Regions from separate parts of the Streptomyces sp. NPDC107498 genome, predicted to be linked through region 3. Evidence: riboswitches for the same ligand, from Rfam matches in the RefSeq annotation. Region 3 holds a riboswitch; each other region holds the start of a gene.

Region 1 (4,057 bases), on a different contig from region 3:
CGGCCCCGTGGGCCTCGGCGACCGTGTCGAGCGCGGCGAGCACGGCCCGGCCCCGCTCGGTCTCCAGGTGCTTGGCGGCGCCGGTGGCCCGGGCGCTGTCGACGCCGGCGCCGGGGCGGTACTTGCCGGTGAGGAAGCCGGACGCGAGCCCGTAGTACGGGACGGCGGAGAGCCCGGCCCGCTCGACGGTCTCCAGGAGCGGGCCCTCGTAGGTGTCGCGCGAGACCAGGTTGTAGTGCGGCTGGAGGGCGACGTACCGGGCGAGGCCCTCGGCCTCGGCGAAGTCGAGGGAGGCGCGCAGCCGCTCGGGGGAGATGTTGGAGGCGGCGACGGCGCGCACCTTTCCGTCCCTCACCAGCTGGTCGAGGGCGGTGACGATCTCCTCGACGGGGACGGACTCGTCGTCGAAGTGGGTGTAGTAGAGGTCGATGTGATCGGTGCCGAGGCGGCGGAGGGACTCCTCCGCGCCCGCCTTGATGGTGGTGGCGGACAGCCCCTTGAAGTGGGGGTGGGCGCCGACCTTGGTGGCGACGAGGACGTCGGAGCGGTTGCCCCGGGAGGCGAGCCAGCGGCCGATGACGGTCTCGGACTCGCCGCCCTCGTTGCCCTCGGCCCAGGCGGAGTAGACGTCGGCGGAGTCGACGAAGTTGCCGCCTGCGGCGGCGTAGGCGTCGAGGACGGCGAAGGACTGCGCTTCGTCGGCGGTCCAGCCGAAGACGTTGCCGCCCAGGGCCACGGGGAAGACGTGCAGATCGGAGGTGCCCAGTCGGCGGAGAGAGGTCATGCGTCGGTCAACCGTTCCCGCCGCCGGGCCTATTCCGTGCGGTTCCTCAGAGGCTCAGGCCCTTGGAGCGGAGCCAGGACGCCGGGTCGATGCCGTCGCCGCCGGGGGTGTGGACCTCCATGTGGAGGTGGGCGCCGGTGACGTTGCCGGTGGCGCCGACGCGGCCGACGGTCTCGCCGGTGGAGACGGTCTGCCCGGCGCTGACCAGCATGGACGAGAGGTGGCAGTACCAGACCTCGGTGCCGTCCTCCAGCTCCAGGACGATCCGGTAGCCGTAGGAGCCGGACCAGCCCGCCGACTTGACGGTCGCGCCGTGGACCGCCTTGAGCGGGGTGCCCGTGGGGGCGGCGAAGTCGAGGCCGGTGTGGTGGCCGGAGGACCACATCGAGCCGGACTGCATGTAGGTGGCGGTGAGGGTGTACGAGGAGACCGGCAGCGAGTAGCTGGCGGCGAGCTGGGCGAGGCGCTCGGCCTCGGCCTTGGCGGCGGCCTCCGCCTCCGCCTTCGCCTTGGCTTCCGCCTCGGCCTTCGCCTTCGCCTCGGCGGCCGCCTTCTCCGCGGCGGCTTCCTTGGCCTCGGCCTCCGCGGCGGCCTTCTCGGCCGCCGCCTTCTCCGTCGCGGCCTTCTCGGCGGCGTCGGCGGAGGCCTGCTGCTGCTCGGCCTGCTGGAGGATGCGGGCGCGCAGGGCCTCGCCCGCGGCGGGGGCGGCGGCCTGCTCGGCCTGTCCGGTCGCCCGGTCGGCGGTGTCGGTCGTGTAGGTCGCGGCGGTGAGCGGGGCCGGGTTGGCGCGGGCCGCGGTGACGGGCGCGCTGTCCTCCTCGGGGAGGAGGTCGCCGAGGCCGGGGAGGTCGTGGGCGTCCGGCAGGTTCAGGTCGGGGAGGTCCGGCAGCGATATGGCGACCGGGGGCTTCTCCTGCGCGGTGGCGAGGCCGCCCGCGCCGACGGCCGCGATGACGCCGACGCCGAGGACGGTGGAGGAGCGGGCGAAGTTGGAGCGCTGCTTGACGACCCGGTGCCGGCCGCCGGAGCGGCTCTCGGCGCGGAGGGAGCCCTCGGTGGGGTTCCACTCGGTGTCGGGAGCGGCGGGACCCGCGCCGCCGCCGAAGGCGTCGAAGGGGACTTCGGGGGCGGGGGTGTTGGACGCCACGAAGGCGCGCTCCTTTCCTTCCTTCTCGCCTACCGGGTTAGCTGACGGGTTCGGAGCAGGAAGGTCTCCTACGGGCTCTCGCGCGCGTGCGTGGTTCGCACGGGTGCGAAGGGGCCCGATTCACCCCAAGTGGTGGTTCCCCGGTTCCTTTTCAGGATTCGGCGCGTGCGCGCGGTGCCGTCTCTTGCGACGGCTGGGACGACCGCGCTGCGTTATCGAACGTTAATAGACAGGGGGTCCCGATTCCAAGCCGTTCCCCTTGATCATTCATTGGATTGGGGGTGTATCGCCCGAGTTGACCCCCCTTCAGGGGGGCTCGGGGCGGGAACGGCGAAACCCTCGCGATCTGACGTTATGTCAATTGTTATCGCAGTGACACCTCTCGACTACGGCCGGTGACCGGGGCTGCCCGGCGGCACCACCGGCATCGTCCGGCGCCGCTCGGGCTGCCCCGTCGCCGGCCGGCTCACCGCGAGCAGCGCCATGTCGTCGGTCGACCCGCCGCCCGTGTGGAGCCGTACGTCGTCCACGAGCGCGTCGAGCAGCTCCTCGGGCCCCGGGAAGATCCGCCCGGCGAGGCGCGCCACCGGATCGTAGAAGACGCCCCGCGCGTTCCGCGCCTCCGAGAGGCCGTCCGTGTAGAAGAGCAGCGTCGCGCCCGGCGGGAACGGCCGCGCCTCCGCCCGGTCCGGCCACGCCGCCAGGTCGCCCATGCCGAGCGGCAGCGCCGCCTCGCCCGGCTCCAGTGGGTCCAGCCGCCCGTCCGCGTACAGCATTAGCGGCGGCGGGTGCCCCCGGTTGACGACCCGTACGAAACCGTCGAAGGTCCCGCTCCCGTCGGCGCGCGGGATCTCGGCCAGGACGGCCGTGGTGAACCCCTCGAAGGCGTCGAGGCCGTGCCGGCGGGTGCCCTCCCGGGCCAGCGCCCGCTCCAGGCGCCGCGCCACGCCCTCCAGGGTCCGCTCCTGCTCGGCCGCCTCCCGGAAGGCCCCGATGACGACGGCGACGGCCTCGACCGCGTCCATCCCCTTGCCCCGGACGTCCCCGACCACGAGCCGCACCCCGTGCGGGGTGTCCTGGACGGCGAACAGGTCGCCGCCGATGAACGCGTCGGCCTGCGCCGCCTCGTACCGCGCCGCGCACTGCAGTCCGCCGATCCGCTCCGCGGGCGTCGGCAGCACCGCCTTCTGCGCGGTCTCCGCGATGACCCGCGCCGAGGCGAGCCGCTCGCCGCTGCGGCGCACGACCCGGTTGATGAGGAGGGCGAGCGCGGAGACGGTGAGGACGGTCAGGGTCTCGGTGAGGGAGGGGACCTCGTCGGCGGTGCCGTTGTAGAGGTGCAGCCCGACGGAGGCGAGGACGGCCGCGATCCCGGTGAGGAGGGTGGTCAGCATCGAGAAGAAGGGCGCGGCGATCAGCGGGGCGGCGGAGAAGAGCGGCGACGCGGTGTACGCGGGCGGGGTCGCCAGGTCGAAGCCGATGCCGCCCGCGATGACCAGCGGGGGCAGCGCGCGGATGAACCGACGGGCACCGCTGTGCTCGGGGCGGCCCTCGCCGCCCCGCCGTCCTCCGCCCGCCGCTCCTAGGGGGTGCCCCACCTGTGCTCTCCTGCCCGGTCCGACCGGCCGCGGTCCGCACCGCGCCCTCCCAGGGTGGCCGCCGCCGCCCGGCGCGGCGACTCCCACGGGGCCGAGTGGCGTACGGGACACGGGGTCAGTCGGCCGCCAGCCGCCCGCCCCGGGCGAGGAGCGCCATCGCCGCCGCGCACCCCAGGCCCACCGCGCACAACGCGAGCCACGGCAGCGCCGACCGGCCGGCGACGTCGAGGAGCACGCCGGTCCCCAGGTTCCCCAGGGTGATCCCGATCCCGCACACCGTGTTGTAGAGCCCGTAGTGGGTGGCCACCCAGCGCCCCCGGGACAGGGCGACGACGGTGTCCATCTCGTACGGGTAGAGCACCGCGTTCGCGACGGCCAGGACCGCCGCGCACAGCAGCAGTCCGACCGGCCCCCGGCCCGGGACGGCCGGGACCAGGAAGGCCCCGCCCATCAGCGCGAGGCCGAGGACGAGACACCGCTCCCGGCTGAGCCGGCGCCGGGTCCAGGCCGTGATCCGCAGCTGTCCGG
Region 2 (4,057 bases), on a different contig from region 3:
GACCACTACACGATCTGCGACGCGTACTTCTGCTCGACGCTGAGCGCCACGGGCCCCAACCGCACGTTCCTGTGGAGCGGGAAGGTCGACGCCTCCAGCAAGGACGGCGGCGACGAGTCGGGCCTCACCTGGGAGACGTACGCCGAGGCGCTCCAGCGCGCCGGCGTGAGCTGGAAGGTCTACCAGAACGCCCAGGACAACTACGGCGACAACGGCCTCGCGTACTTCAAGAAGTTCACCGACGCACGGCCCGGCGATCCGCTGTACGACCGGGGCATGGGCTCGGTTCCGAAGGTGACGGGCTCGACGCCGGACGACATCGCCGCGGCGATCCGCGCCGATGTCGTCGCGGGGACCCTGCCGCAGGTGTCGTGGGTGGTCGCGAACGAGGCCTTCTCGGAGCACCCTTACGCCCCTCCGGGGGACGGAGCCCACTTCGTCGACCTCGTCTACCGTGCCCTGGCCGCCGATGCCGAGGTGTTCGACTCCACGGTGCTGTTCCTCAACTACGACGAGAACGACGGCTTCTTCGACCACGTGCCGCCGCCGGTCGCCCCTCCGGGCACGGCGGGCGAGTACCTCGACGGCGTGCCGATCGGCCTGGGCTTCCGCGTCCCGATGATCGTCATGTCCCCGTGGACCCGGGGCGGATGGGTGAGCTCCGAGGTCTTCGACCACACGTCGGTGCTGCGCTTCCTGGAGAGCTGGACGGCGGCGCTCGGCACCCCGGCCACCTGTCCGAACATCAGCGCCTGGCGGCGGAAGGTCACCGGCGACCTGACCGGGGTCTTCGACTTCGCCCACCCGGTGTACGGAGTGCCCGCCGGCCTTCCGTCCACGGCGAAGGTGATCGGGCAGGCCACCTGCGGCCCGCTGCCGAACCCGGCGCCGCAGAACAACGCGCTGCCCGCCCAGGAGTCCGGCACCCGCCCCGCGCGCGCCCTGCCGTACCAGGTGAACGGCAACCTCGACCGCTTCGAGTTCGGCGCCGCGGGCAAGATCCTCGCCTGGTTCTCCATGACCAACCGGGGCGCGGAGGCCAAGCGGTCGGCGCACTTCTCGATCCACCCGCACCAGTACCGGGACACCGCCGCCTGGCAGTACACCGTCGATCCCGGCGGCACGGCCACCGACTACTTCAACATCGGGCTCGGCTCGGGGTCCGGGAAGTACGACATCTCGATGATGGGCCCGAACCGCTTCCTGCGCCGCTTCATCGGGGACGCCTCCAAGGCGGGCAAGGCCGTCGAGGTGGCGGCCCGGTTCGCACCCGAGTCGGGAACGGGCAGGACGGCCCTGTGGTTCACGATGACCAACTCCTCGGCCGGGCCCGTCACCTTCACGATCCGCTCGAACGCCTACCGCTCGGACGGCCCGTGGACGTACACGGTTCCGGCGAACTCCCGTCGCGAGGACTTCTTCAACGCGGTGGCGTACAACGGCGGCTGGTACGACTTCACGATCACCGCCGACATCGACGGGAGCTGGTCGCGCCGGTACACCGGCCACATCGAGACCGGAGCCCCGAGCGTCAGCGGCTGACCCCTCCCCCGCGCGCCGGGCGGCAGCGGCCTTCCGGTCACCGCTGCCGCCCGGCACCGGGCGGCACGGCATCAGCGCCCGGCGTGCGCGGCGCGGCGGACCGTGGCGTCGAGGAGGGCCACCGCGTCGGCCCCGGTGCGGCCGGGGGCCCGGTTCCACGGCCCGATCAGCCCCTGCCACCCGCGTGACCGCAGCTCGGTCATGACCCAGGCGGCCGCCTCGTTCATGGTGTCGGCGCTGCCGTAGCCGAGCCGGTGGGCGGCGAGGAGGGCCCCGCAGACGCACCGGGCGCCGCGTGCGTCCCGCAGCTTGTACGGGGCGTTCTGCCAGCCCCATTCCGTCAGCACCAGGCGCGCGTAGCCGAGGTGGACCGAGGGGCGGAGCTCGGCCTGTCCGATGCGGCGCCAGGTGTGCAGCCGGTCCGGCAGCACGGCGCCGAGCCGTCCCGGGATGCGGCGCTCGACGGGGAGCTCCGGGGGCAGGGCGGCCAGGGCGTCGGCCACGAGCCGGTCCACCGGCACGCTGAGCAGGGCCCGCCAGCCCTCCTCGACCGGCGGCGACTCCTGGGGGGCGGTCCAGTCCGTGACGATCCGCTGCCAGGTGGCGCTCTCGAAGAGGGCGGCCGCCTCGCGGTCGAGGGCGTCGGGGCTGAGCAGGGAGGCGGAGGGCGGCATGGGGATGTCTCCTGGGTCGACTCCCCCCATCCTTCAAGATGGAATGTCGGTTTTGCCGCTTTCACCCTCACGCGGAGAGTCGTCGACCTCGCGACACCCCTCGCCTTCTCGGCGAACAACTCATCACATGAATTATCACCCCATTCACCCATGAAAGGAACTACATACCAAATAGGACATTCCGCTTCGCGTGACGCGACTCACTCGCACGGCTCGACGATTCTGCGGCCTTCTCCCCCGCCCCGTACCGGGCAAGGAAGTTCGACGCCCACCGGACGGCGTCGATCTTGAATCATCCGAATTCCGTGATCCATTTCCGCATACCCGGGACCCTCTCCCCTTGTTATCCGTCGCATTACTGGCCTACGGTCACCTCCATTCGAGCGGAACGCCCAATCCTGCCGCCGCTCGGTAAAACTCCCTTTTCACCCGACGGCAGGAGCGGGGGACCCACGAATACGCCGGTCCGGAATCCGGAACGGCTCGGGGTGAAGCCGCGTGCGCGCGGCCGGACATCTCCCGTCCGAACCCGACAGCTCACCCCGCAGGCGCCGGAGAGGAAACCGTCATGCCTGCTCACGGTAAGCACCGCCGCCCCCGCCGCAGCCCCGTCTCCCGGGGCCTCGCCCTGGTCGGTACGGGTGGCGCCGCACTCACCCTGCCGCTCATCGCCCCGGCCGTCGCCGGCGCCGCGCCCGTGTCCGGCGCCCCGGAGATCGCCGCCCAGTCCCTCGCCGCTCCCGCCGCGCAGACCGCCGCCAAGGCCCCCGCCGCCCCGGCCACCGTGCGCACGTACACCGTCGTGAGTGGTGACTCGCTTTCCCTGATCGCCCGCAAGAAGGGAATTCGGGGGGGCTGGAAGAGCCTTTACAGCGCCAACAAGAGCGTCGTGGGTGACGACCCGTCACTCATTCACCCCGGTCTCGAACTGACGATTCGTCGGGATTCCGCCAAGGCCGCCCCCGCCCAGCCGAAGGCGAAGAAGTCCGCCACGACCGAACGGGCGAGCCGCTCCGAGCGCCGGTCGGCCGCTCCCGCCGTCGCCACCGGCACGGGCGCCTCCGCCGCGCAGGCCGTCCCGGCCGTCGCCGCCGCCCCCTCCGCCGGCAAGGCGGCCCCCGCCGCCGCCACGAACTACGCCGACAACCTCGACGGCTGGATCCGGGAGTCCCTGGCCATCATGGGCCAGCACGGCATCCCCGGCTCCTACGACGGGATCCTCCGCAACGTCATGCGCGAGTCGTCCGGAAACCCCCAGGCCATCAACCTCTGGGACTCCAACGCGGTCGCCGGCACCCCCTCCAAGGGCCTGCTCCAGGTCATCGAGCCGACCTTCCTCGCCTACCACGTGCCCGGCACGTCCATGGACCTGTTCGACCCGGTCGCCAACATCACCGCCGCCTGCAACTACGCGGCCGACCGCTACGGCTCCATCGACAACGTCAACTCGGCGTACTGACCCCCTGCCGCCGGAAGTGCTCGGCGAACCAGGAGGTGGCGAGGTCCGCCACCTCCTCCAGGGCGCCCGGCTCCTCGAAGAGGTGGCCGGCGCCGCCCACCACGGCGAGCCGGTTCTCGCAGCGCAGCAGGGCCAGGGCCCGTCGGTTGAGGTCCAGGACCACCGCGTCCGCGCCGCCCACCACCAGGAGCGTCGGGGCGCGCACCCGTGCCAGGTGCTCGGCCGCGAGGTCCGGCCGGCCGCCCCGCGAGACGACGGCGCCCACCGGGGAGGCGGGGTCGGCGGCCGCCCACAGCGCGGCGGCCGCGCCCGTGCTCGCGCCGAAGTACCCGAGCGGGAGCCCCGCGCTCCCGGGCCTCCCGGCCAGCCACTCCGTGGCCCC
Region 3 (4,057 bases):
TGACCGTCGGCGGGCAGGAGATCCCGGCGGGCGACCCGGTGCTCGTGGTGCTCGCCGCCGCCGACCGGGACCCGGAGCGGTTCGACGGGCCGGACGCGCTCGACCTCGCCCGGCGCGACAACCAGCACCTCGGCTACGGGCACGGCATCCACTACTGCCTGGGCGCGCCGCTCGCCCGCCTCGAAGGACAGACGGCGCTCGCGACCCTGCTGACCCGGCTGCCGGACCTGCGACTCGCCGCCGATCCGGCCGAACTGCGGTGGCGCGGTGGGCTCATCATGCGTGGTTTGCGCACGCTTCCGGTGGAGTTCTCCCCTTCCGTACCGGTCCCGTCCACTGATGCGCCATCAGAAATGTGATCTTCGTGTGATCGTGGCGCCATCGACTTGTGACGGACGTTCGAATGCCGCTACGTTTCCCGGCAGTCTCAGCCGTCACGCGAAAGGCGCTCCTATGCGTTCCGGGAACGGACGACACCGTCGCCCCCGTCAGGCCCCCGCCCTCGTCGTCGCCGCAGGCGTGACCGGATCCGCCATGGCGCTGCCGCTGCTCGCCACCGGATCCGCCTCCGCCGCCGACGCCGCCACCTGGGACCGGGTCGCCGAGTGCGAGTCCGGCGGCCAGTGGAGCGCCAACTTCGGCAACGGGATGTACGGCGGCCTCCAGTTCACCCAGGACAGCTGGGAGCGGCACGGCGGCCTCGCGTACGCGCCCAGCCCCGACCTGGCCAGCCGCGCCCAGCAGATCGCGGTCGCCGAGAAGGCGCTCGCCAAGGGCAGCACCGAGTGGGCCACCTGCGCGCCGATCGCGGGTCTGAGAAACGACGGGGAGCCCACCGGGGTGAACCCCGGCCCGGCCGCCCTCCCGAAGGCGCCCACCGGCCCCCTCCCCGAGTCCGACCGCACCGCCGGTGCGCCGGCGGCTCCCGCGGGGGCGGCGGGCCGGTCCGCCACGCCCGCGACCCCCTCCGCGCCGGCCGCGTCGACCGCTCCGGCGACCTCCGTCACGCCGTCCGCGCCGGCCACGTCCACCGCGCCCGCCGCGCCGACGACCCCGGGCACCTCCGATGCGTCCGTTACGCCCGGTACGCCGGATTCGACCGGTACGCCGAAGGGTGACGCGCCGTCGGCCGCGCCCGGCACCGGCAAGCACCGGGGCGGAGCCGCGCCGGAGGAATCCGGCAAGCCGGACAGCTCGCCCGAATCCGGGCGACACGCTTCGAGCAAGGACAAGGCGGGGGAGAGGATCGACGCCGAGCCCGCGACTGACGAGGCGAAGGATTCGGGCACAACGGACAGTCAGGACACTCCGGACGAGTACACCGTACGACCGGGCGACAGCCTGTCCGGCATTGCGCAGGAGAACGAACTCCCCGGGGGCTGGACCGCCCTCTACGACGCCAACCGGCGCACGGTGGGCATCGATCCGGACCTCATCCTGCCTGGTCAGAGCCTTGACCTGACGGCGGGTTCGACGACGGCGGCCGGTTAGTTCGCGGGGTTATGTCCACTTCTGGGCAAGTGAGACATGGGTCTCTTCGTCCCAACTGGCGTGTCGCGTCCGCAAACTTCGCTTCCGTCACCTCTCACCTGCGCAAACGACACCCCCGAAAGGGCGAACAGGGGCGATTTCTCCCCGATGTGCCTCTTTGAACTTCCGGGGGGTCTGTGTCTACGGTCGTCTCCGCTCGCCACCGCGGGCCCCGTCGACCGAAACGCCGAATCCTGCCGTCGGCCGACGGGAACAGTCGTCGCGCAAGCGCCGAAGGCAGGAGTGGGGGACCCAAGGTAAGTGCCGGTCCCGGCCGTTGAGACAGACGGCCGACGACCGGCTTGGGGTGAAGCCGCGTGCAAGGACACGCGGCCGGGCAACTTTCCGGCCCGAACCCGACAGCTCACCTCACAGGCGTCGGTGAGGAGAATTCCCATGCTGTTTTCCGTCAAGGGCAAACACCGTCGTCCCTCCAAGGCCGCCCAGGTCGCCACGCTCGTCGGCGTCACCGGTGTCGCCGTCGCCGCCCCGCTGCTGACCGCGGGCACCGCCTCGGCCGCCACCTCCGCCGAGTGGGACACCGTCGCCCAGTGCGAGTCCGGCGGCAACTGGTCCATCAACACCGGTAACGGCTTCTACGGCGGCCTGCAGTTCACCAACTCCACCTGGGCCGCGTTCGGTGGCACCGCCTACGCCCCGCGCGCCGACCTGGCGTCGAAGTCCCAGCAGATCGCCGTCGCCGAGAAGGTCCTCGCGGGCCAGGGCAAGGGCGCGTGGCCGAACTGCGGCGTCGGCCTCTCCGGTGCCTCCTACGACGGCGGCGCCGCCGAGAGCGCCCCGCAGCAGAGCGAGCCCCAGCAGGCCGCCCCGAAGCAGCAGGCCGCCCCGAAGCAGCAGGAGCGTCGCGCCGAGCAGCCGACCACCCGCAGCGAGCAGCGCAAGGCCCCCAAGACCGTCACCACGCCGACCGGCGAGAAGGTCGAGAAGGGCGACGGCGAGTACAAGGTCGTCACCGGCGACACCCTCAGCAAGATCGCCCAGGCGCACGGCGTCAAGGGCGGCTGGGCCAAGCTCTTCGAGCTGAACAAGGGCGTCGTCGAGCACGCCGACCTCATCTACCCGGGTCAGCAGCTCCACCTGAAGTGAGCCCGGCGGCTCGCGTGAGTCCGGCGGCTCACGCGGCCCCGACGACCCTCCCGCGGTGACCACCCCGGTCCGGCGCGCCCTTCCCCCGTGCGCGCCGGACCGGGGTTCCCCCGTGAGGGGCCCGGGTGCCGGTGGTTACCGCCCAGTAGATACGGGGTCCTTCGTCCCGGGATGCATGCCCTTGGGTCCTTTTTCGTCCCAGCGGGCGGGCGCCCGGCCGGCCGGAGCCCCCGAGCCGGTTAGGCTCTTGCCGCAAGGCCAAGCGACCCTGCACCGACCTTGCGTCACATCCAGCGTCACATCCCAGAAGGAGATGCTCGTGCCGTCCATCGACGTCGTCGTAGCCCGGGAAATCCTGGACTCCCGAGGCAACCCCACGGTCGAGGTCGAGGTCGGCCTCGACGACGGCAGCACCGGCCGTGCTGCCGTTCCGTCCGGTGCCTCCACCGGTGCCTTCGAGGCCATCGAGCTCCGCGACGGTGACCCCAACCGTTACCAGGGCAAGGGCGTCGAGAAGGCCGTCCTCGCCGTCATCGAGCAGATCGGCCCGGAGCTCGTCGGCTACGACGCCACCGAGCAGCGCCTGATCGACCAGGCCATGTTCGACCTGGACGCGACCGAGAACAAGGGCTCGCTCGGCGCCAACGCCATCCTCGGCGTCTCCCTCGCCGTCGCGCACGCCGCCTCCGAGGCCAGCGACCTCCCGCTCTTCCGCTACCTGGGCGGCCCGAACGCGCACCTGCTGCCCGTTCCGATGATGAACATCCTCAACGGCGGTTCGCACGCGGACTCCAACGTGGACATCCAGGAGTTCATGATCGCCCCGATCGGCGCGGAGTCCTTCTCCGAGGCCCTTCGCTGGGGTGCGGAGATCTACCACACCCTCAAGGGCGTCCTGAAGCGCAAGGGCCTCTCCACCGGCCTCGGCGACGAGGGCGGCTTCGCCCCGAACCTGGAGTCCAACCGCGCCGCCCTCGACCTCATCGTCGAGGCCATCAAGGAGGCCGGCTACACCCCGGGCACCGACGTCGCGCTCGCCCTCGACGTCGCCGCGTCCGAGTTCTACAAGGACGGCGCCTACGAGTTCGAGGGCAAGTCCCGCTCGGCCGCCGAGATGACCGACTACTACGCCGAGCTGGTCGCCGCGTACCCGCTGGTCTCCATCGAGGACCCGCTGTTCGAGGACGACTGGGCCGGCTGGAAGGTCATCACCGAGAAGCTGGGCGACAAGGTCCAGATCGTCGGCGACGACCTCTTCGTCACCAACCCGGAGCGCCTGGCCCGCGGCATCGAGGAGGGCACCGCCAACGCCCTCCTGGTCAAGGTCAACCAGATCGGCTCGCTGACCGAGACCCTCGACGCCGTCGAGCTCGCCCAGCGCAACGGCTTCAAGTGCATGATGTCCCACCGCTCCGGCGAG

What was found. Region 3 has a riboswitch for cyclic di-AMP ahead of ACZ66Z_RS17210 (transglycosylase family protein). Riboswitches for the same ligand answer to the same signal wherever they lie in the genome.
Region 1: linked by a shared signal. The riboswitch ahead of ACZ66Z_RS32620 (M23 family metallopeptidase) and the one ahead of ACZ66Z_RS17210 (transglycosylase family protein) in region 3 are both predicted to bind cyclic di-AMP.
Region 2: linked by a shared signal. The riboswitch ahead of ACZ66Z_RS25510 (LysM peptidoglycan-binding domain-containing protein) and the one ahead of ACZ66Z_RS17210 (transglycosylase family protein) in region 3 are both predicted to bind cyclic di-AMP.

Annotation. Positions count from the first base shown of each region.
Region 1 is NZ_JBVJPE010000027.1:60,309-64,365, reverse strand. Features, by position in the region: gene ACZ66Z_RS32625 (aldo/keto reductase) at 1-784, opposite strand, end outside; gene ACZ66Z_RS32620 (M23 family metallopeptidase) at 831-1,931, opposite strand; cyclic di-AMP (ydaO/yuaA leader) riboswitch at 1,944-2,105, opposite strand; gene ACZ66Z_RS32615 (PP2C family protein-serine/threonine phosphatase) at 2,318-3,529, opposite strand; gene ACZ66Z_RS32610 (MFS transporter) at 3,645-4,057, opposite strand, start outside.
Region 2 is NZ_JBVJPE010000016.1:974-5,030, forward strand. Features, by position in the region: gene ACZ66Z_RS25500 (phosphocholine-specific phospholipase C) at 1-1,542, shown strand, start outside; gene ACZ66Z_RS25505 (DUF6197 family protein) at 1,614-2,216, opposite strand; cyclic di-AMP (ydaO/yuaA leader) riboswitch at 2,624-2,782, shown strand; gene ACZ66Z_RS25510 (LysM peptidoglycan-binding domain-containing protein) at 2,785-3,675, shown strand; gene ACZ66Z_RS25515 (phosphoribosyltransferase family protein) at 3,659-4,057, opposite strand, start outside.
Region 3 is NZ_JBVJPE010000008.1:273,117-277,173, forward strand. Features, by position in the region: gene ACZ66Z_RS17200 (cytochrome P450 family protein) at 1-359, shown strand, start outside; gene ACZ66Z_RS17205 (transglycosylase family protein) at 454-1,491, shown strand; cyclic di-AMP (ydaO/yuaA leader) riboswitch at 1,750-1,923, shown strand; gene ACZ66Z_RS17210 (transglycosylase family protein) at 1,927-2,637, shown strand; gene eno (phosphopyruvate hydratase) at 2,951-4,057, shown strand, end outside.